Regions from separate parts of the Streptomyces sp. NBC_00377 genome, predicted to be linked through region 2. Evidence: riboswitches for the same ligand, from Rfam matches in the RefSeq annotation. Region 2 holds a riboswitch; each other region holds the start of a gene.

Region 1 (5,695 bases), 1.5 Mb from region 2:
GCTGACCACCGCGGTAGCGCTTGGTGAGAGCGCGGGTGTGGATGACGGCCCCGTCCTCCACGGGCTCCCGCACTGACTCCCCCATCGGCTTCCCCATTCGGATTTCCCGTCTCCGGTGCCCGTAGGACCCTGTCGTGCCGGTACCCGTAGGACGGTTCCCGCGGCCTCCGCCTCCCGCGCCGTACCGCCTACTTCGCCGCGTTCGCCGCCTTCACCAGGGCGTCCTTGGTGACGGCGCCGACGTACACCTTGCCGTCGTCCGTCATCAGGGCGTTGATCAGACGGGTGGAGAACACGGTGCCGGAGCCGAACTTCCCGGACACCTTGTCGCCCAGGGTGCCGAGGAAGCCGCCGAGGTCGCCGCCGGCCTCGGAGCCCGAGGGCATGCCCTCACCGCCGGTGCCGAAGACCGCGACGGACGTCCAGCCCTCGCCGAGGACGTCGGGGCCCTCGGAGCCGTCCTGGCCCTCGAGGTCCTTCGCCAGGCCGCCGGGCAGGCCGGGCAGGGCGGAGTGCCCCGGTGCGGTCTCCCCGGCTTTGCCCTCGTCGGCCTTGCCGGGCTCGTCGCCCTCGGTGACCTTCGCGCCCTTGGGAGCGGTGAAGTCGAACGTGGACGCGGCGGGCTTGGCGAAGGTGACCTGGGTGAAGCCCGCGTCCACGACGGCGGCGCCGCCGCTCGCCGGAGTCAGCGTGAACTTCAGCGGCAGACCCGTCTTCGCGTCCACGGCCACACTGATCGCGCCGACCGTGGAACCGGACTGCTTCGGCTTGACCAGCAGCTTGTAGGCGTCCCGGCCGGCGACCTGGACGGTGCCGTCCACCGTCACGGAGGTCGTGTCGTCGACCGCCTTCAGGGCGTCCTCGGTGAGGTCCTTGGGCGTGGCGGGGACGGGCGCCTCCGCCTTCCCGGAGCTCTCGTCGACGGTGGAGTGATAGACCTCGTTGGAGGCGCTGTCGTACCCCCACACGTTCTTGCCGTTGTGGATGACGCTGTATTCGGCGGCGTTCTCCAGCAGTGAGAGCTTCTGCCGGTCCGGGCCGTCGGCGGCGACGCGCAGGGTGTGCGTGCCGGCGGCGAGTTCGGTGAGCTTGGCGGACGGGTCGGCGGACGAACCGTCACCGCCCTGCTGAGCGACCCCGGAGAGGAGTCCGCTCTCCAGCCCGCCGAGGTCGGGCAGCCCGAGATCGGTGGTGATCTTCACCGTTCCGGACAGCTGCTGTACGTCCGATGCCGCGATCTTGTCCAGGAGCTGCTGTGCGGTGATCTTCGGCAGGTCGGGGTCGCCGGAGTCGGCGAGCGCCGGAACCAGGCCGATCGTCGCCGCCGCGACACCGATCACGGTGACCGGGACGATGTACCGGGCCGCCTTGCGCCGTCCGAGGCGCAGGTCGTCGGCCTCCCCGCCGGTCGGCTCCGCGCCGGTCGTGGTGTCGTCGGATGCCTTCGGTGCCATGTGTGCCTTACCTCCGTCGTCGGCGGCGGCTGGTCATCTCACGCTGTGAACGTCCCCACCCCAAGCCGCCATTCTCACCCGAATCGGTGAGGAGTGGTGTTTTCCGTGGTTCCCATCTGACCAAATGAGCCACGACGAAGCGTCAACCCGAGGACTCAACTCCACATACGCCTGCGGTATGACACGAAGGCGACGAGGTGGCATCCGACCCGTAGGGGTACCGGGGGTCACCCGGCCCGGACGGGTGTCAGGGGCCGCCGGCCCGGAAGGGCGTCAGGGGGCGGCCGGCCCGGAGGGGCGGGTCGTCAGGGGTCACCCGGCACCGACGGGTGTCAGCGGCCGCCGGCCCGGAGGGGCGGGTCGTCAGGGGTCACCCGGCACGGACGGGTGTCAGCGGCCGCCGGCCCGGAGGGGGGGGCAAGGGCCGCCCCGCACCGACGGATGTCAGAGGGGGCCGGCCCGGAGGGGCAGGGCTCGCCCGGCACCGACGGGTGCCGGGGCGTCAGGCCGGGACGGCGGGGGTCACCCCGCCCGGTGGACCACCGCGTCGCAGAGTTCCATCAGCGCCGCCTTGGCGTCGCACTCCCGCAGCGGCGCCAACGCGGAGCGGGCTTCCTTCGCGTACCGCACGGTGTCCCGGCGGGCCTGCTCGAGCGCCGGGTGGGCCCGCAGCGCCTCCAGCGCCTCGGTGTGCCGGGCGTCGTCGCTCAGGTCGGAGTCCAGCAGCTCGCACAAGGCGATGTCCTCGGGCAGGGACAGGCGTGCCGCCCGCTCCCGCAGCCGCAGCACGGGCAGCGTGGGAACGCCCTCGCGCAGGTCCGTCCCCGGCGTCTTGCCCGACTCGTGGGAGTCGGACGCGATGTCCAGGACGTCGTCCGCCAGCTGGAAGGCGACGCCGAGCCGCTCTCCGTACTGCGTCAGCACGTCGACGACCGTCTCGTCGGCGCCCGACATCATCGCCCCGAAGCGGCAGGCCACCGCCACCAGCGAGCCCGTCTTGCCGCCGAGCACGTCGAGGTAGTGATCGACCGGGTCCCGCCCGTCCGTGGGACCCGCGGTCTCCAGGATCTGGCCGGTGACCAGCCGCTCGAACGCCTCCGCCTGCACCCGCACCGCCTCCGGCCCGAGGTCGGCCAGGATGTGGGAGGCACGCGCGAAGAGGAAATCGCCGGTCAGGACGGCGACGGAGTTCCCCCAGCGGCTGTTCGCGCTGGACACCCCGCGCCGCACGGCGGCCTCGTCCATCACGTCGTCGTGGTACAGCGTGGCCAGGTGGGTCAGCTCCACCACGACGGCCGAGGGCACGACACCCGGCGCGTAGGGGTCCCCGAACTGCGACGCGAGCACCACGAGCAGCGGCCGGAACCGCTTCCCGCCCGCTCGTACGAGGTGCTGGGCGGCCTCCGTGATGAACGGGACCGCACTCTTGGTGGCCTCGAGCAAGCCTTCCTCGACAGCCGTCAATCCGGCCTGGACATCGGCTTCCAGAGCCTGGTCCCGCACGCTCAGCCCGAACGGCCCGACGACGGTCACGAGGGGTCTCCTGTCTGCTGGTGTCTACTGGCGATTACGCGGTTTGTCGATAGGTCTCTGCCATCACTCAAGTCAGCGTATCCGGTCACGTTTCGATCACCGATAGCCCCCACGTCCGCCGGGCTCGAATGGCCCGCCCCGGAGGTGCCACGCAGGCCAGGCGGTATCGGATCACACCCGATATGTTTTTGATCAGCTCAGATGAGCGGACATCAATAGAATTGCCGGGATGTGTTGATTCATGTCCCGCGCCGAGGGTGCCACCACTCCGGCGGGGCGGCCCTCCCCTTCCGCGTGACGATGATCACGGCCTCCCCTTCGGGACCCTTCGGGACCCCAGGGGACTCTCCGGGACCCTTGGGGATCTTTCGGGACACCCTCCCCGAGGCCCCCTGCGTACCGGCCCTGCACCCCGCTTCCCACCTGGCACCCACCGCCGGTGCTTTAACGATGAGTTGGACCTAATGCCCGATTAGCCAGTCTTGTGAACGCTGGTGAGTTGGCTCACTCCGCACAGTGGCCCACCGGAAGATCACCCTTCACCGATTCTCCGCACTCCCCAAGCGAGTTGAAGCTTTGCACCAACAAAGGATCAAGCACCCCATAGGTCACAGACCAAGGTCAATAGGGGTCATCTGTGAATCCGGTACTTGTTCCGGACATGTGCTCTCGCATACGTTCCCGGCCTGTCGGGCGGAACGCCGAATCCTGCCGCCGCCCGAACCACCCATCCAGAACGCTCGGCAGGAGCGGGGGAACCAGGTAAGCCGCCGAACCGGAAGTCGGGACGTCTCGGATAATTCAGACGTTTCGCACAGCCGGTACGGCTCGGGGTGAAGTCGCGTCCGTCAGGAGGCGACCGGGCAGCTCCCGCCCGAACCCGACAGCTCACCTCGCAGGCGCCGGAGAGGAAATTCGTCATGCCCGCTGCCGCTCAGCCGCGCCGCAACCGTCTCGTCCGCACGCTCACCGTCGCCGTCACCGGCGCGGCCGTGCTCGCCCTCCCGCTCATCGGCGCGACCAGCGCCTCCGCGGCGACGCCGACCGTCACCACCGCCTCCAGCCTCGGCTACGCCAACAACCTCGACGGCTGGATCCGCGCCTCCCTCCAGGTCATGGGGCAGCACGGCATCCCGGGGACGTACAACGGCATCTACCGCAACGTCATCCGCGAGTCCTCGGGCAACCCCCAGGCCATCAACCTCTGGGACTCCAACGCGGCCGCGGGCATCCCGTCCAAGGGGCTGCTCCAGGTCATCGACCCGACCTTCCGCGCCTACCACGTCGAGGGCACGTCCTGGGACTCGTACGACCCGGTCGCGAACATCACCGCCGCGTGCAACTACGCGGCCGCGCGGTACGGCTCGATCGACAACGTGTTCGGCGCGTACTGACCTTCCCGTCGGTACGGCCCGTCGGCACGGACGGTTCCACAGGGACTGACCGCTTCAGCCGGTACGGACCGCCCCGTTCACGGAAACAGTCGTTCGAGGACGACGGCCACGCCGTCGTCCTCGTTCGACGTCGTCACCTCGTCGGCCACCGCCTTCAGCTCGGGATGGGCGTTGGCCATGGCGACTCCGCGGGCCGCCCAGTCGAACATCGGGATGTCATTGGGCATGTCCCCGAAGGCGAGGGTGTCCTCGGGCCGCAGCCCCAGGACCTCGGCCGCCAGGGCCAGACCCGTCGCCTTGGTGATCCCGCAGGGCTGGAGTTCGACCGTGCCCGGCCCTGACATGGTGACGGTGGCCAGCGAACCGACCACCGAACGGGCCGTGGCCGCCAACTCGTCGTCCGACAGGCTCGGGTGGCGCAGCAGCACCTTGCTGATCGGCTCGCACCACAGGTCGTCGCGCCGCCCGACGCGCAGGGCGGGCAGCGTCGGGTGCGGCATGCGGTAGCCCGGCTCGATGAGCGTCAGCCCGTCGACACCGTCCTGGTCGACGGCCGCGTAGAGCTGCCCGACCTCGGCCTCGATCTTGCCGAGCGCGGTCTCGGCCAGCTCCCGGTCCAGGGTGACCGACCACAGCAGACGGTCCGCGCCGACGTCGTACAACTGCGCGCCCTGCCCGCACACCGCGAGCCCCCTGCTGTGCAGCCGGTCGAGCAGTGGGCGCACCCGGGGCGCGGGCCGTCCTGTCACCACCAGGTGGCGTGCGCCGGAGTGCACCACCCGCGCGAGCGCGTCGAGCGACCGGTCCGAGAAGGTGTCGTCGCCGCGGAGCAGCGTTCCGTCCAGGTCGGTGGCGATGAGGGAGTACGCGGTGCGCGCGGCATATGCGGTGGGTGCGGCCATGATCAGAGAATACGGATCCCACACCCCTCGGGTTCGACGCGAACCGGACGACGGTCATGTCCTGTCCGGTTCTGCCAACTCCCCTTGCAGGACTGGCTTTGTACGACTGCCGGACGACTGGCTGAAGACTGACTGCGGCTGCGGCTGCGGCTGCGGCTGCGGCTGCGGCCACCGGTTGCCGGTTGCCGGTTGCCGGTTGCCGGTTGCGGAAGACGGTGGGACCGGCCGGGAGCCGATGGCCGGACCGGCCGGGGACCGGCGGGGCGATCGCGGGTCGGTGGCGGGCCGACTGGGGACGACGGCGGGTTTATCACGGCCCGCTGACGGCGAACCGGCGGTTGCCCGACCCGGGGGAACGGCTTGCCGCCACATCGCCGGGTAGCGGATGGTTGACGGCCTCTGCACCGGTTGG
Region 2 (5,695 bases):
CCATCTACGCCATCTGCGACCTCCTGGGCGTCCCGCGCGAGGACCAGGACGACTTCCGCGACTGGGCCGGGATGATGATCCGGCACGGCGGGGGCCCGAGGGGCGGGGTCGCGCGGTCGGTGAAGAAGATGCGCGGATATCTGCTGGAACTCATCCACCGCAAGCGCGAGGAGCTCCCGGCCGAGCCCGCGCCCGGCGAGGACCTCATCTCCGGTCTGATCCGCGCCTCCGACCATGGCGAGCACCTCACCGAGAACGAGGCCGCCGCCATGGCCTTCATCCTCCTGTTCGCCGGCTTCGAGACGACCGTCAATCTCATCGGCAACGGCACCTACGCCCTTCTCACCCATCCCGAGCAGCGAGAACGCCTCCAGCGGTCGCTCACCGAGGACGGCGGCGACCGCACCCTCCTGGAGACCGGCGTCGAGGAACTCCTGCGCTACGACGGTCCCGTGGAACTGGCCACCTGGCGGTTCGCGACCGAGCCGCTCGTCATCGGCGGACAGGACATCGCGGCGGGCGACCCCGTCCTCGTCGTCCTCGCGGCCGCCGACCGTGATCCGGCCCGCTTCCGGGACCCCGACACCCTCGACCTCTCCCGCCGCGACAACCAGCATCTCGGCTACGGCCACGGCATCCACTACTGCCTGGGGGCGCCGCTGGCCCGGTTGGAGGGCCAGACCGCGCTGGCCACCCTCCTCACCCGGCTGCCCGACCTCCGACTGGCCGTGGATCCGGGCGAGTTGAGGTGGCGCGGCGGGCTCATCATGCGCGGCCTGCGGACCCTTCCGGTGGAGTTCACTCCGGTGCGTTCCGGCTCATGAACGACGCTTTCCGACCGGATGTCGGGCGGAGTGTGACCGTTCGGCGGAAGAAAGGTGACCGACCCTCAACTCTGTGATCTTCACGTGATCTGCGCGGCATTAACTTGTGACAAGTGATCGTCTGCCGATACGTTCACTCGTCGGTGCGACGCATCGGTCCAACCCGCCGCGCCGGTCAGTGCTGTCCAGAGAAAGGCCCCTCGCATGCTCTCCGGGAACGGTCGTCACCGTCGCCCCCGCCAGGCCCCGGCTCTCCTTGTCGCGGCCGGAGTGACGGGCTCCGCCATCGCCATCCCGCTGCTCGCCGCCTCCGGCGCGAGCGCCGCCGACGGCACGGTGTGGGACAAGGTGGCGCAGTGCGAGACCGGTGGCTCGTGGAGCGCCGACCAGGGCGACGGCGCGTTCGGCGGCCTGAGCCTGACCCAGAAGGACTGGGAGACGTACGGCGGCCTCGACTACGCGGCGAGCCCCGACCTGGCCAGCCGCAACCAGCAGATCGCCGTGGCGCAGAAGGTGCTGGCGGCGCAGGGCATCGGTGCGTGGGGCACCTGCGGGCTGACCTCCGGGCTCACCAAGGAGAACGGCGCGCTGAGCGTGGACACCGGCGTGGCGAACGGCTCGTCGGGCTCGTCCGACTCATCCGGGTCTTCCGGATTGTCCGACCTGTCCCGGGGGTTGTCGGGCTCCTCGGGCTCGTCGAGCGATGACGGCGCCTCGGCCGGATCGTCGGGTAAGTCCGACTCGTCCGCCGATTCCCCCAGTTCACCCTCGGCATCCGCTTCCTCCCCTTCGTCCTCTTCCTCCGCCGCTCCCGGAGGGTCCGGCACGGCCGGCGGGTCCGCGAGTGCCCACGGCAAGGGTGGCGCGCAGGCGGGCGGCGGCTCGGTCACGGCGTCTCCCGAAGTGGACGACTCGGACAATTCCGGGCAGGCGGCGGGCTCCTGGAGTCTCGTCGACACCGGCTCCCTCACTTCCGGCCGCCATCGCGGCGCCACCGCCGACGAGGCCGCGCCCAAGAGCGCGACCGGCGCTGCCGTGGACGGCGCCACCGCCGCGTCCGGCGGCCGGCACGCCGCGGCCACCTATCTCGTCCAGGAGGGCGACTCCCTGGAGTCCATCGCCGACTCCCTTGACCTCGACGGGGGATGGCGCGCCCTGTATGACGAGAACAGGGACCTCATCGGGGCCGACCCGAGCGACATCGCCCCCGGTCAGACCCTCGACACAGGGGTGGAATAGGGCGCAAAGCCCAAGAAAAACAGCGGGAGTTCACGTCACGCTTCGCGCCGAATGTCCGGTTTGGTGAAAGTGTGGGATGAGTCTCAGAAGCCCTGATCGTCTTTGAAATTCCGTCGATCGCGTGTCTACGGTCGAGGCCGCTCGGCAACCCGAGCCCCGACCGTCGCAACGCCGAATCCTGCCAGCGGCGGTACGGGAACAGTCGTCGCGTCAAGCGCCGTAGGCAGGAGCGGGGGACCCAAGGTAAGTGCCGGGCCGGGGTGGTCGACCGGAACGGCTCGGGGTGAAGCCACACCTCCCACGGAGCAGTGCTCCGGCGGACGAGGAGTGGCCGGGCAACTCACACGGCCCGAACCCGACAGCTCACCTCGCAGGCGTCGGTGAGGGGATCCACCATGCTGTTTTCCGGTAAGGGCAAGCACCGCCGTCCCTCCAAGGCCACCCGCGTCGCCACGCTCGCCGGCGTCACCGGTGTCGCCATCGCCGCCCCGCTCATGGCGGCCGGCAACGCCTCCGCCGCCACCGCCTCCGAGTGGGACGCGGTCGCCCAGTGCGAGTCCGGCGGCAACTGGTCCATCAACACCGGCAACGGCTACTACGGCGGTCTGCAATTCTCCGCCTCCACCTGGGCCGCGTACGGCGGCACCCAGTACGCCGCGCAGGCCAACCAGGCCTCCAAGTCCCAGCAGATAGCCATCGGCGAGAAGGTTCTCGCCGGCCAGGGCAAGGGCGCCTGGCCCGTCTGCGGCACCGGCCTGTCCGGCGCCGCCTACAACGGCGGCGGCTCCTCGGACACCGGCTCCTCCGGCTCGTCCGGTTCCTCCAGCTCCTCGGACAGCGGCAGCACCACCCGCTCGACCGAGAAGCAGAGCTCCTCCCGCTCGGCCGACCGCCCGGCCGCCTCCAAGACGGTCACCACCCCGACCGGCAAGAAGGTCAAGAAGGGCGACGGCGAGTACAAGGTCGTCAAGGGCGACACCCTCAGCTCCATCGCCGAGAAGCACAAGGTCAAGGGCGGCTGGGAGAAGCTGTTCAAGCTGAACAAGGACATCGTCGCGGACGCCGACCTGATCTACCCGGGCCAGCAGCTGCACCTGAAGTGACACCTGGCTCCCCGAGAAGCCACAGCGCCCTCATATCCGGGGTCGGCACACTGACGACCTCGTGAGGGTCATCCCCCCGTCCCCACGGGCTCCCCGCTCCGGTGCGTGTTCCCCCGTACGCACCGGAGCGGGGTTTCTCTTTGCCTGCGTCCCTTCAGGGGCGTCTCTTCCGCCTGTCGGCGACTTCCTGCCGTCCTTTACCGGCCACCCCCTTTGTTCCGGGCGGAAACAATAGGTACCGTCTGTCTGTCCACGGGACGGTCGGTCGGCTGCCGACGGCCCCGGGGCGGTTAGGCTCTAGTCGCAGGGCTCAGCAAGGGCGCGTCAAGGCCCGTGAGCCCCGCACAACCAGCGTCACATCCCAAGAAGGAGATGCTCGTGCCGTCCATCGACGTCGTCGTAGCCCGGGAAATCCTGGACTCCCGAGGCAACCCCACGGTCGAGGTCGAGGTCGGCCTCGACGACGGCAGCACGGGTCGTGCCGCCGTTCCGTCCGGCGCCTCCACCGGTGCCTTCGAGGCCATCGAGCTCCGCGACGGTGACCCCAACCGCTACCACGGCAAGGGTGTCGAGAAGGCCGTCCTCGCCGTCATCGAGCAGATCGGCCCGGAGCTCGTCGGCTACGACGCCACGGAGCAGCGCCTGATCGACCAGGCGATGTTCGACCTGGACGCGACCGACAACAAGGGCTCGCTCGGCGCCAACGCCATCCTCGGCGTCTCGCTCGCCGTCGCCCACGCCGCCTCCGAGGCCAGCGACCTGCCGCTGTTCCGCTACCTGGGCGGCCCGAACGCACACCTGCTGCCCGTCCCGATGATGAACATCCTGAACGGCGGCTCGCACGCCGACTCCAACGTGGACATCCAGGAGTTCATGATCGCCCCCATCGGCGCGGAGTCCTTCTCCGAGGCCCTGCGCTGGGGCGCCGAGGTCTACCACACCCTCAAGAAGGTGCTGAAGACCAAGGGCCTGTCCACCGGCCTCGGCGACGAGGGCGGCTTCGCCCCGAACCTGGAGTCCAACCGCGCCGCGCTCGACCTCATCCTCGAGGCCATCAAGCAGGCCGGCTACGTCCCCGGCGAGCAGATCGCGCTCGCCCTCGACGTCGCCGCGTCCGAGTTCTACAAGGACGGCAAGTACGAGTTCGAGGGCAAGTCCCGCTCGGCCGCCGAGATGACCGAGTACTACGAGGAGCTCGTCTCCGCGTACCCGCTCGTCTCCATCGAGGACCCGCTGTACGAGGACGACTGGGCCGGCTGGAACGTCATCACCAAGAAGCTGGGCGACAAGGTCCAGATCGTGGGCGACGACCTCTTCGTCACCAACCCCGAGCGCCTCGCCCGCGGCATCGAGGAGGGCTCCGCGAACGCCCTGCTCGTCAAGGTCAACCAGATCGGCTCGCTGACCGAGACGCTGGACGCCGTCGAGATGGCCCAGCGCAACGGCTTCAAGTGCATGATGTCCCACCGCTCCGGCGAGACCGAGGACGTCACCATCGCCGACCTCGCCGTCGCGGTGAACTGCGGTCAGATCAAGACCGGCGCCCCGGCCCGCTCGGACCGCGTCGCCAAGTACAACCAGCTGCTGCGCATCGAGGAGATCCTCGACGACGCCGCGGTGTACGCCGGCCGCTCCGCGTTCCCGCGCTTCAAGGGCTGACGCCGCCGGCCCGAACCGGGTCGAGGCTCCGCCAGTCGTACGTACGTCCCCGTACGCGGTCCCGTACCGTGTGCGGGGACGTACGCACGTGTGAGACGGGAGGCGGGAAACAGTGGCTGTGAAGGACCGGGACCGTTTCTCCACCGCGACCAGGATCAAACTGCTCGGCGAGCAGACCGCGGCCCGGGTCTACCGCTCCCAGACCAAGCGCCAGGCCCGCCGCTCGCGCCTCACCGGCCGCGCCGCGCTCCTCGCGCTGGTCCTGTGCACGCTGATCGTGGCGCTGGCCTACCCGATGCGCCAGTACGTCTCCCAGCGGGCCGAGATCGCCGACCTGGAGCGCGAGAAGCGGCAGGCCGGAGAACGGGTCGAGCAGCTGCGCGACCTCAAGGCGCGCTGGCAGGACGACGCCTACGCCGAGCAGCAGATCCGGCTGCGGCTGCACTACGTCCTGCCCGGGGAGACCGGGTTCGTGGTGATCGACCCGGACGCGGCCAAGCAGTCCCGCGCCGACCTCGGGGCGGCCGACCGCCCCTGGTACTCCAACGTCTGGGACGGCGTCGACAAGTCCGACGCCTCCGACCGGTGAACGCGACAGCGCACCGGCCAGTGAACTGACCGATAGAAAGACAGGCATGGACACGCCCCCGCCGACCACCCCGCGCACCGAGCCCACCGACGCGGACGTCGAGGCCTTCGAGCAGCAGCTCGGACGGCCGCCGCGCGGTCTGCGCGCGATCGCGCACCGCTGCCCCTGCGGCCGGCCGGACGTCGTGGAGACGGCCCCCCGGCTGCCCGACGGCACGCCCTTCCCGACGCTGTACTACCTGACGTGCCCCAAGGCCAACTCGGCCATCGGCACGCTCGAGG
Region 3 (5,695 bases), 2.9 Mb from region 2:
GCGTTCCCGGCGCCCGAGCGCACCGCGCTGGCCAACGGCCTGACCGTGCTGCACTGCCACCGTCCCGGCCAGCAGGTCGTCGCCGTCGAGGTCCTCCTCGACGCGCCCCTGGACGCCGAACCGATCGGCCTCGACGGTGTCGCCACGATCATGGCGCGCGCGTTCTCGGAGGGCACCGACAAGCACTCCGCCGAGGAGTTCGCCGCCGAACTGGAGCGCTGCGGCGCCACCCTGGACGCACACGCCGACCACCCCGGCGTCCGGCTGAGCCTCGAGGTGCCTGTCTCGCGCCTGCCCAAGGGGCTCGGTCTGCTCGCGGACGCCCTCAGGGCGCCCGCGTTCGCCGACAGCGAGGTCGAGCGCCTCGTCCGCAACCGCCTGGACGAGATCCCGCACGAGCTGGCCAACCCCTCCCGGCGCGCCGCCAAGGAGCTCTCCAAGGAGCTGTTCCCGGCCACCGCGCGGATGTCGCGCCCGCGCCAGGGCACCGCGGAGACGGTCGAGAAGATCGACTCGGCCGCCGTACGCGCCTTCCACGAGAAGCACGTCCGCCCCGCCACCGCCACCGCCGTGGTCGTCGGCGACCTCACCGGCGTCGACCTGGACGCGCTCCTCGGTGACACCCTGGGCGCCTGGACGGGGTCCTCGGCCCAGCCGCGGCCCGTGCCGCCGGTGACCGCCGACGACACCGGCCGGGTCGTCATCGTGGACCGCCCCGGCGCCGTCCAGACGCAGTTGCTGATCGGCCGGATCGGCGCCGACCGGCACGACCGTGTGTGGCCGGCGCAGGTGCTCGGCACGTACTGCCTCGGCGGCACCCTCACCTCCCGGCTGGACCGTGTCCTGCGCGAGGAGAAGGGCTACACCTACGGGGTCCGCGCGTTCGGCCAGGTCCTGCGGTCGGCCCCGGACGGCTCGGGCGCCGCGATGCTCGCGATCAGCGGCTCCGTGGACACCCCGAACACCGGTCCCGCTCTGGACGACCTCTGGAAGGTCCTGCGCACCCTCGCCGCCGAGGGGCTGACCGACGCCGAGCGTGACGTCGCCGTGCAGAACCTGGTCGGCGTGGCGCCGCTGAAGTTCGAGACGGCCGCGGCCGTCGCCGGCACGCTGGCCGACCAGGTCGAGCAGCATCTGCCCGACGACTTCCAGGCCACGCTGTACCAGCAGCTCGCCGCGACCGGCACGGTGGAGGCGACCGCGGCGGCCGTGAACGCCTTCCCGGTGGACCGGCTGGTCACCGTGCTCGTCGGTGACGCCGCGCAGATCAAGGAGCCGGTCGAGGCTCTCGGCATCGGCGAGGTGAAGGTCGTGTCGGCGGAGTAGATCCCGCCAACCACGCGCGCGTGCAGGGGCCCTGGTCGACGAGAGCGTCACCAGGGCCTCCGCATGTCCGAATTGAGGCGGACGCTGCCCGTCTGCCCTGTGGGATGCGCTACAAAAACCGGGATCCGTTTGAGGATTGAAACCCGCGCCGCTTAGCGTCATCCGGGCTGTTCGTCAGGCAGTGCGCCGCACCCGCGGCACCGGACAGTCATCGCCGAGTCCCCGTACGGCGCGAGCCAGGGGAGCCGGGGACCCACTTGTGAAGTCCCTGGGGTGAATCGGACGCCCGCGCGTGCAGCGCGAGGGGGTCCGTAGGAGACCTTCCTGCTCCGAACCCGTCAGCTAACCCGGTAGGCGAGAGGGAAGGAAAGGACACCCCCAACTTCATGGCGTTCACCTGCGCCACCGGGAAGCACCGTCGGCCCAGCCGGATGCAGCGCAGCGGCGTCCGCGCGGCGGGCATCGCGGCGCTCACCACCACCGGTGTCATGGCCACCGTCGCCTCCACCCCGGCCTTCGCAGCCGAGCCCACCCCTGAGCAGACCGGGCTGATCCCCGTGGTCACCGCCGGCGAGTCCGTCGTCGAGCAGATCGACGACCAGGTCGCCGTGCAGAAGCAGGCGGCCTTCGAGGAGGCCGCCCGCCAGGCCGCCGTCAAGAAGGCGGTGGAGGAGCGCGAGGCACGCGTACGTGCCGCCCGTGAGGCCGAGCGCAAGCTCCTCAACACCTTCGTACCGCCGATCACCGGTTCCTATGTCTCCACCGGCTACCAGGCCAGCAGCTCTCTGTGGTCCTCCGGCAGCCACACCGGCATCGACTTCCACGCCGCGAGCGGCACCTCCGTGCACGCGGTCGGCTCCGGCACCGTGGTCGAGGCCGGATGGGGCGGCTCCTACGGGAACCAGATCGTGATCAAGATGAACGACGGGACCTACACCCAGTACGGTCACCTGTCGTCCATCGCGGTGTCGGTGGGTCAGCACGTCACCCCGGGCCAGCGCATCGGCCTGTCCGGCGCCACCGGCAACGTCACCGGCCCGCATCTGCACTTCGAGGCCCGCACCACCGCGGAGTACGGCTCCGACATGGACCCGGTCGCCTACCTGCGCAAGCACGGCGTGAACGTCTGACGACCCACGGCGACAGATCGTTCTGCCCCGGCCTCCCGGCCGGGGCTTTCGCCGTTTCGGGGGCCTCCGCTGTCCAAAAAATATCCCCGGAATCCGGCTCGCCGTCGGAATTTCCCGCTCATTGCAATAGAGTCACGGAACACACGTCAATCATCGACGTTTCACGGGGATTAAGGCGGAGGTCCGTCATGCGTATTCCGGCGCACTCGGTGTGCACGGCCATTCGGGACGACATCGTCGCGGGTGTCTACGAGCGCGGCAGCCGTCTCACCGAGGAACTTCTCGCCCGCCGCTACGGCGTCTCCCGCGTTCCGGTCCGGGAGGCGCTGCGCACCCTGGAGGCCGAGGGCTTCGTCGTCACGCGGCGGCACGCGGGCGCGTGCGTCGCGGAGCCGACGGAGCTGGAGGCCGCGGACCTTCTTGAGATGCGCATGCTCCTGGAGCCGCTCGGCGCCTCCCGGGCCGCACAGCGCCGCACCGAGGCTCATCTGAAGGTGCTGCGCGGGCTCGTCCGACTGGGCCAGGAGCGGGCCCGGAGGGGCAACAGCGAGGATCTGCGCTCCCTGGGGAGCTGGTTCCACGAGACGCTCGCCCAGTCCTCGGGAAGCCACGCCCTGACGTCGATGCTCACCCAGCTGCGCCACAAGATCGCGTGGATGTACGCGGTGGAGGCGCCGGCGGACCCCGTGGAGTCGTGGGCGGAGCACGGCGCGATCGTGGACGCCGTGGCACGCGGCGACGGCGAGCGCGCGCGGGCGATCACGTCGCTCCACACCGAGCGCGCGACGGCCGCGCACCGGCTGCGCTTTTCCGGCGGCGCCGAGCGCCTCGACCGTGTGAGGACTTCGCAACCTCCCGTAAACATGACGGGCCTGCGGCATTAACAAGAGGGCCGTATACAAAGAGGGGATAATTCGCGGGGGATTATTTCTGCTGCCCGGGAACGGGAATGAAGAAGGGCTCGCCCGATAATTCGGACGAGCCCTTCGAGGTATCCGTGACGCCTATGAGGCGGCGAACACCGCATTCATCGGTCAGACGGTCTCGGGAAGCTCCTCGAGTCCCTCGGCGACCAACTTCGCCAGGCGGTCGAGCGCGGCGTCCGCGCCGTCCGCCTCGGAGGCGAGGACGATCTCCTCGCCGCCCTGGGCGCCCAGGCCGAGCACGGCCAGCATGGAGGCCGCGTTGACGGGGTTGCCGTCTGCCTTGGCGATCGTCACCGGGATGCCTGCGGCCGTGGCGGCCCGGACGAAGATGGAAGCGGGGCGGGCGTGAAGGCCCTCGGCCCAGCCGACGTTGACGCGGCGCTCAGCCATGTGATGCTGCCCTTCAGTGTTTCAGGTTGTCTAGACCAGTGTTCCACACGTGAAGCGTATGAGGGAGGGGGTGGTGGGCCCCCTCCTGCCGTGGTCCTCGGATCGCGGCCTCGATCCGACTTCCGTCCTCCACAGACTGCCTCGCGCCGTTGCCGTACGCGAGCCGTAGTCTGGGCCCCATGCAGAGCGCGTCGGACCGGCACGAGTACCCCGCCCACTGGGAGGCCGACGTGGTGCTGCGCGACGGCGGCACCGCGCGCATCCGCCCCATCACCGCCGACGACGCCGAGCGCCTGGTCAGCTTCTACGAGCAGGTTTCGGACGAGTCGAAGTACTACCGTTTCTTCGCGCCCTACCCGCGCCTGTCCGCCAAGGACGTCCACCGCTTCACGCACCACGACTTCGTGGACCGGGTGGGACTCGCGGCCACGGTCGGCGGCGAGTTCATCGCAACCGTACGCTATGACCGCATTGGTCCGGACGGCATGGCCGCCTCGGGACCGGCCGACGAGGCCGAGGTCGCGTTCCTCGTGCAGGACGCCCACCAGGGCCGCGGTGTCGCCTCCGCGCTGCTCGAACACATCGCGGCCGTGGCACGCGAGCGCGACATCCGCCGCTTCGCGGCCGAGGTCCTTCCCGCCAACACCAAGATGATCAAGGTGTTCACCGACGCCGGCTACACCCAGAAGCGCAGCTTCGAGGACGGCGTCGTACACCTGGAGTTCGGGCTCGAACCCACCGAGCGCTCCCTCGCCGTGCAGCGCGCGCGGGAGCAGCGCGCCGAGGCGCACTCCGTACGGCGGCTGCTCGCGCCCGGATCGGTCGCCGTCGTCGGCACCGGCCGCACGCCCGGCGGTGTCGGCCGCAGCGTCCTCGGCAACCTCCGCGAGGCCGGCTTCACCGGGCCCCTCTACGCCGTGAACAAGGCCTTCCCCGAGGATCTGAAGGAACTGGACGGGGTGCCCGCCCACCGCTCGGTGCGCGACATAGCGGCGCCCGTGGACCTCGCGGTCGTCGCCGTCCCGGCGGAACAGGTGCCCGCGGCCGTCACCGAGTGCGGCGAGCACGGCGTGCAGGGACTGGTGGTCCTCTCCGCCGGCTATGCCGAGAGCGGGCCCGAGGGGCGGGAGCGCCAGCGCGAACTCGTCCGGCACGCACGCGCGTACGGGATGCGGATCATCGGCCCCAACGCCTTCGGGGTCATCAACACCTCCCCGGAGGTGCGGCTCAACGCCTCACTGGCCCCGGAGATGCCGCGGCCCGGGCGGATCGGCCTGTTCGCACAGTCCGGCGCCATCGGCATCGCCCTGCTGTCCCGCCTCCACCGGCGGGGCGGCGGAGTCACCGGTGTCACGGGCGTGTCGACCTTCGTCTCCTCCGGCAACCGCGCGGACGTCTCCGGCAACGACGTCCTCCAGTACTGGTACGACGACCCCGACACCGATGTCGCCCTCATGTACCTCGAATCCATCGGCAACCCGCGCAAGTTCACCCGCCTCGCGCGGCGCACGGCGGCCGCCAAGCCCCTCGTCGTCGTCCAGGGCGCGGGTTCCGCCCCGCAGGGGCACGCCGTCCGGGCGACGCGGCTGCCGCACGCGACGGTGTCGGCGCTGCTGCGGCAGGCCGGCGTGATCCGCGTGGACACCATCACCGAACTGGTGGACGCGGGGCTGCTGCTCGCCCGCCAGCCGCTGCCGACGGGACCACGGGTGGCGATCCTCGGCAACTCCGAGTCCCTCGGTCTGCTGACGTACGACGCCTGCCTCTCGGAGGGACTGCGGCCACAGCCGCCCTCGGACCTGACGACAGAGGCGTCGGCGCAGGACTTCCACGCCGCGCTGGCCCGGGCGCTGGCCGACGAGACGTGCGACGCGGTGGTCGTGACGGCCATCCCGGCGATCGGGGAGAGGTCGCCCGGGGACG
Region 4 (5,695 bases), 520 kb from region 2:
TGGTCCGTCCTGCGCCGCACCACCTTCGACTACCGGCACGGCGACGGCCACGTGAGCCGTGAACGGCGCGAGACGTACGACAGGGGCGACGGCGCCACGATCCTCCTCTACGACCCCGACCGCCGCACCGTCCTGCTCACCCGGCAGTTCCGGCTGCCCGCGTACGTCAACGGGCACCCGGACGGCATGCTGCTGGAGGCCGCGGCCGGGCTCCTGGACGGCGACGACCCGCCGGCGGCGATCCGCCGCGAGGCGGCCGAGGAGACCGGACGGGTGGTCCACGAGGTCGAGCACCTCTTCGACGCGTTCATGAGCCCCGGTTCCGTCACCGAACGGCTCAGCTTCTTCGCCGCCCCCTACGACGCCTGCGCCCCCGGTGTCGACACGGCGGGCGTGGCGGCCGAGGGCGAGGACATCGCCGTGGTCGAACTCCCCTTCGCCGAGGCCCTCGACCTCGTCCGCACCGGCGCGATCGCGGACGCCAAGACCGTCATGCTGCTCCAGTGGGCCGCGCTGGACGGCCCGTTCGGGCCGCCGGCCGTCAGCCCACGCTCAAGCCGGTGAGGTCGGCCAGCGGCAGCGTGTGCTGGGTCTGGAGGACCTTGGCGCGCAGGTAGCGGACGTTGTGCGGGGTCGTGAAGACGCCCGTCGGGACCCGGTCCTGGACGTCGATGCCCAGGTCCCGCAACTGTTCGGCCTTGTCGGGGTTGTTGGACAGCAGGTCCAGGGCCGTGATGCCCAGGGCGCGCAGCATCTGGGCGGCGGCCGTGTAGTCCCGGTCGTCCTCGGGCAGACCGAGCGCGGCGTTCGCCTCGTAGGTGTCCAGGCCCTGGTCCTGGAGGGCGTACGCGTCGAGCTTGTTGTAGAGGCCGATGCCGCGGCCCTCCTGGCGCAGGTAGAGCAGGACACCGCCCGTGACGGCTATGCGCTCGACCGCCTCGCGCAGCTGCGGCCCGCAGTCGCAGCGGGCGGAGCCGAAGACGTCACCGGTCAGGCACTCGGAGTGCAGCCGGACCAGGGGGGTGACGCCGGGCGCCGGCTCGCCGAGGACGACGGCGACGTGCTCCTGGCCGTCGGCGAGACCGTGGAAGGTGACGAGTTCGGCGTCGACGGAGTAGCCGTCGGGGAAGCGCAGCGGTACCCGGACGCGGGCGCGGGGGGTGGCGGCGGGGGTGTCGGGCATGCGGTCTCCCGGGTCCGGAGGACGGTGACAAGGCGGCACTGGACCGCCTTGTGCTTCAGATTTGAAGCAGATCCAACGATTCGAGACCCTACCCCATGCTTTAAATTTGAAGCAACTGGATTGTGGCGCGGCTCACGAGGTTCCGGAGCACGGCGACGAACGCCGGCGCCACGGGAGATCCTCGGGCGCCGCCTCGCCGTCGTTCTCCTGGAGCCCGCGCGCGACCTGCGTGAAGATCTCCTCCAGCTGTCCCACCTGCTCCGGGGTGAGCCGGTCGAAGAGGGCGGCGCGGACCGTCCCGACATGGCCGGGCGCCACGCCCTCCAGCACCGTCATGCCCTCGTCGGTCAGGACCGCGACGCTGCCGCGTTTGTCCCAGCGGCACTCCTCGCGCCGCAGCAGCCCGTCCTTCTCCAGCCGGGACACCGCGTAGGTCAGCCGGCTCCGGGTGATCTTCAGCCGCTCCGCCAGGTCGGTCATCCGCAGCCGTCGCTCCGGTGTCTCGGAGAGATTGGCGAGGATGGAGTAGTACAGGTGGGGCATGCCGGCCTCCTGCTGGAGCTGCCGGTCGATCGCGTCCTCGAGGAGGGAGTAGCCGGCAACGTACGCGCGCCAGGCGCGCTGCTCCTCGGGGGTGAGCCAGCGGGTCGTCATGCCACCCAGTGTAGGTTTGTTACAAACTTGAACCAAGAGCACCGTCGTCGGCCCGGCGCCCCGATCGAGTCAGGGCACGTCACTGCACGTCAGAGCGCCGTCAGACCGCCGTCGGACCGAGCCGGGGAGCCGCGTCGATGCCGTACCCGTACGTCCTGCTGTCCGCCGCCGTGTCCCTCGACGGATACCTGGACGACACCACGCCCGAACGTCTGCTCCTCTCCAGCCGCGCCGACTTCGACCGCGTGGACGAGGTACGGGCCTCCGTCGACGCCATCCTCATCGGCGCCGGCACGATCCGCGCCGACAACCCCCGGCTCCTGGTGAACTCCCCGGAGCGGCGCGCCGCCCGGGTGGCCGCCGGACGGCCGCCCTACCCGCTCAAGGTCACCGTCAGCGGCTTCGGCGAACTCGACCCGGCGGCGAACTTCTGGCACACGGGCGGCGAGAAGGTCGTGTACACGACGGAGAAGGGCGCCGAGCGGGTCCGGGCGCTCGGCATCGCGGCGGACGCCGTCGCGCTCGGCCCCGAACTGGACTGGCGCCGTCTCCTCGAACACCTCCACGATGTCCGCGGTGTACGGCGCCTCATGGTCGAGGGCGGCGGAACCGTCCACACCCAGCTGCTCCAAGAGGGCCTCGCCGACGAACTCCAGCTCGTCCTCGCCCCGCTGTTCGTGGGCGACCCGCACGCGCCCCGGCTGTTCGGCCCGGGCGCCTACCAGGGCGGACGGCTCCGCCTGGTGGAGACCCGGCGTATCGAGGACGTCGTCCTGAACCGCTACGAGCCCACCGCACCCGGCGCCGGCCTGCTGCCCGTCGCGGCCGACCGTCACTGGCTGGCCCTCGCCTGCGCCCTCGCCGCCGACTGCCCGCCGTCGCGGACCGCTTTCAGCGTCGGCGCGGTGATCGTGGCCGCCGACGGCACGGAGCTGGCGCGCGGCCACTCCCGCGAGGCCGGCGACCCGGTCGTGCACGCCGAGGAGGCAGCCCTCGCGAAACTCGACCCCGCCGACCCCCGTCTGCCCACGGCCACCGTCTACAGCAGCCTCGAACCGTGTGCCCGCCGCTCCTCCCGCCCCGCCCCCTGCGCCCGGCTCATCCTCGACGCGGGGGTGCGCAGGGTGGTCACGGCCTGGCGCGAGCCGGACACCTTCGTCACGGAGGCGGACGGAACCGGCCTGCTGACGTCCCGGGGCGTCGACGTCCTCGTGCTCCCGGAGTACGAGGAGCGGGCGAAGGGCCCGAACGGCCATCTCCTCTGAGGCCGCCGGAGCCCCACGGGACAACCGATGTGCTTTCTGCCCCGCTGATGGCGTACAGTTGTGTTCATCGCCGCGGGGTGGAGCAGCTCGGTAGCTCGCTGGGCTCATAACCCAGAGGTCGCAGGTTCAAATCCTGTCCCCGCTACTGATAGGCCGAAGGCCGGAATCCGAAAGGGTTCCGGCCTTCGGTGCGTTCACCGACCGCTCCCTCACTCTTGGTGACCGGTCGACCGCCCAGCGCATAACGACTGAGTCACCATCAAAACTCCTGTGACTACCGAGGCGTTTCCAGGGCATGTCGAAGCGCCTTCGGCGCGTGGTCAACTCGCCCGTTTTTCACCACTGGTGGCCTGAAAGGTCCAGGCCAGAAATGTTGTTGATCAAGAAGAACGGCTTGGAATCCCGCCCCCGGGTCTATTAACGTTCGATAACGCAGCGCGGTCGTCCCAGCCGGCACAAGAGTCGGCTCCGTGCGGCACGTGCCGAATCCCGCAAGGGAACCGGGGAACCACCACCTTGGGGTGAATCACGCGGAAGCCGTCGTGAACTCGCAGAGTCCACGACCGGTATACGCGCGTAGGAGACCTTCCCGCTCCGAACCCGTCAGCTAACCCGGTAGGCGACGGAAGGAAAGGAGTGCGCCCGCGTGGCGTCCAACCCGCCTGCCCCCGAGGCCCCGTACGCGCCCAGCCGGTCCACCGAGACCTTCGGCTACGGCGACTACCGCACCGACGAGGGCCCGTGGGAGGAGTGGAACCCCACCGCGGACTCCATTCGCCCGGTACGCGGCAAGCACCGCGTGGCCAAGCAGCGCGGCGGCGGATTCGCCCGCAGCTCCACCGTCCTCGGCGTCGGCGTCATTGCCGCCGTCAGCGCGGGCGGCATGGCCAGCGCCAACACCGGCAAGGCCCCGGTCTCCATCTCGATGCCGGACCTGCCCAACGTGGGCTCGCTCATCTCCGACGACGAACCCGCCCAGGAAGCCGCGCCGGCCCTCGCCGGGTTCGGCTCCGAAGCGGCCGTGGACGCCGACGAGAGCGTCGCCGACGCCGGTGAGGCCCTGCGCAGCCGGATCATGGCGCAGGCCGAGTCTCAGCAGTCACAGGTCGAGGTCAAGGCCCTCGCCGCGGCGGCCAAGGCCGAGGCCGACGCCGTCACCAAGGCCCAGAAGGAGGCGGAGGCCAAGGCCGCCGCCGCGAAGAAGAAGGCCGCCGAGGAAGCCGCCGCGAAGGTCGAGGCCGCGCGCCTGGCCGAGCTGGCCAAGCAGTACACGCTGCCCACCTCCTCGTACACCATCACCTCGACCTTCGGTCAGGCCGGTTCCCTCTGGTCCTCCGGCTACCACACGGGCCTCGACTTCGCCGCGCCCACGGGCACGCTCATCAAGGCCGTCCACAGCGGCACCATCACCGAGGCCGGCTGGGCCGGTTCCTACGGCTACCGCACCATCCTGACCCTGGACGACGGCACCGAGCTGTGGTTCTGCCACCAGTCGTCGATCAGCGTCAGCGTCGGCCAGAAGGTCGCCACCGGTGACGTCATCGGCCGGGTGGGCGCGACCGGGAACGTCACCGGAGCCCATCTCCACCTCGAGGTCCACCCGGGTGGCAGCTCCGACGGCATCGACCCGGCGGCCTGGCTGCGCGGCAAGGGCCTCAACCCCTGAGCCGTCCCCCTCCGACACCCCGGGCGGTCCCTCCTCGGACACGCCGACCCGGCTCTCCCGACCCGCTGACGCAGCCCCGCAGCCCTGACGCCTTCCGCGTCGGACGGCTGCGGGGCTGCGCCATTCACCGGCGCACTTCACCGGCGCCGTTCACATGTTCTTCGCGTCACGCCCGGAATGGGCCGGCCACCGGCGTCCGTTGAAACGGAACATGACTTCTCTTCGCCGACTCGGCTCCTCCGACCTCGAGGTCTTCCCCCTGTCCCTCGGCGGCAACGTCTTCGGCTGGACCGCGGACGAGGCGGCCTCCTTCGCCGTACTCGACGCCTACACCGCCGCCGGCGGCAACTTCGTGGACACCGCCGACTCCTACTCGGCGTGGGTCGAGGGCAACAGCGGCGGCGAGTCCGAGACCCTCATCGGCAAGTGGGTGAAGGCCCGGGGCAACCGCGACGACGTCGTGATCGCCACGAAGGTCAGCCAGCACCCCGCGTTCCCCGGTCTGTCCGCCGACAACATCAAGGCCGCCGCCGACGCCTCGCTCCGCCGTCTGAACACCGACCGCATCGACCTCTACTACACGCACTTCGACAAGCCCGAGGTCCCCGTCGAGGAGATCGTCGGCGCGCTCGACGAACTGGTGACGGCGGGCAAGGTGCGCCACATCGCCGCCTCCAACATCTCGCCCGAGCGTCTCCAGGAGTCCCTGGAGTTCTCCGACCGCGAGGGCCTGGCCCGGTACGTCGCCCTCCAGCCCCACTACAACCTGGTCTCGCGCGACACCTACGAGGGCGGCCTCCAGGACCTCGCCGCCCGCTTCGGCCTCGCCGCCGTCCCGTACTCCGCGCTGGCCTCCGGCTTCCTCACCGGCAAGTACCGGCCCGGTACGACCGTGCAGAGCCCCCGGGCCGCCGGCGCCGCCAAGCA

What was found. A riboswitch is a leader RNA that binds a small molecule or an ion and turns the genes downstream of it on or off. The one in region 2 is predicted to bind cyclic di-AMP.
Region 1: it holds a riboswitch for cyclic di-AMP, as region 2 does, so the genes downstream of both, OHS71_RS17550 (transglycosylase SLT domain-containing protein) here and OHS71_RS24305 (transglycosylase family protein) in region 2, are expected to answer to the same signal.
Region 3: it holds a riboswitch for cyclic di-AMP, as region 2 does, so the genes downstream of both, OHS71_RS11525 (M23 family metallopeptidase) here and OHS71_RS24305 (transglycosylase family protein) in region 2, are expected to answer to the same signal.
Region 4: it holds a riboswitch for cyclic di-AMP, as region 2 does, so the genes downstream of both, OHS71_RS22025 (M23 family metallopeptidase) here and OHS71_RS24305 (transglycosylase family protein) in region 2, are expected to answer to the same signal.

Annotation. Positions count from the first base shown of each region.
Region 1 covers NZ_CP107958.1:3,898,272-3,903,966, forward strand. Annotated here, with positions in the region: gene OHS71_RS17535 (ABC transporter ATP-binding protein) at 1-85, opposite strand, end outside; gene OHS71_RS17540 (LolA family protein) at 189-1,454, opposite strand; gene OHS71_RS17545 (polyprenyl synthetase family protein) at 1,977-2,987, opposite strand; cyclic di-AMP (ydaO/yuaA leader) riboswitch at 3,693-3,904, shown strand; gene OHS71_RS17550 (transglycosylase SLT domain-containing protein) at 3,908-4,381, shown strand; gene OHS71_RS17555 (HAD family hydrolase) at 4,459-5,283, opposite strand.
Region 2 covers NZ_CP107958.1:5,417,059-5,422,753, forward strand. Annotated here, with positions in the region: gene OHS71_RS24295 (cytochrome P450 family protein) at 1-824, shown strand, start outside; gene OHS71_RS24300 (transglycosylase family protein) at 1,029-2,063, shown strand; cyclic di-AMP (ydaO/yuaA leader) riboswitch at 2,269-2,455, shown strand; gene OHS71_RS24305 (transglycosylase family protein) at 2,459-3,166, shown strand; gene eno (phosphopyruvate hydratase) at 3,539-4,825, shown strand; gene OHS71_RS24315 (FtsB family cell division protein) at 4,938-5,414, shown strand; gene OHS71_RS24320 (DUF501 domain-containing protein) at 5,461-5,695, shown strand, end outside.
Region 3 covers NZ_CP107958.1:2,552,281-2,557,975, reverse strand. Annotated here, with positions in the region: gene OHS71_RS11530 (M16 family metallopeptidase) at 1-1,326, shown strand, start outside; cyclic di-AMP (ydaO/yuaA leader) riboswitch at 1,529-1,698, shown strand; gene OHS71_RS11525 (M23 family metallopeptidase) at 1,713-2,456, shown strand; gene OHS71_RS11520 (GntR family transcriptional regulator) at 2,645-3,340, shown strand; gene OHS71_RS11515 (HPr family phosphocarrier protein) at 3,491-3,772, opposite strand; gene OHS71_RS11510 (bifunctional acetate--CoA ligase family protein/GNAT family N-acetyltransferase) at 3,952-5,695, shown strand, end outside.
Region 4 covers NZ_CP107958.1:4,892,346-4,898,040, forward strand. Annotated here, with positions in the region: gene OHS71_RS22000 (NUDIX domain-containing protein) at 1-564, shown strand, start outside; gene OHS71_RS22005 (GTP cyclohydrolase II) at 542-1,183, opposite strand; gene OHS71_RS22010 (MarR family winged helix-turn-helix transcriptional regulator) at 1,316-1,837, opposite strand; gene OHS71_RS22015 (dihydrofolate reductase family protein) at 1,975-3,102, shown strand; tRNA gene OHS71_RS22020 (tRNA-Met) at 3,174-3,247, shown strand; cyclic di-AMP (ydaO/yuaA leader) riboswitch at 3,573-3,739, shown strand; gene OHS71_RS22025 (M23 family metallopeptidase) at 3,749-4,768, shown strand; gene OHS71_RS22030 (aldo/keto reductase) at 4,980-5,695, shown strand, end outside.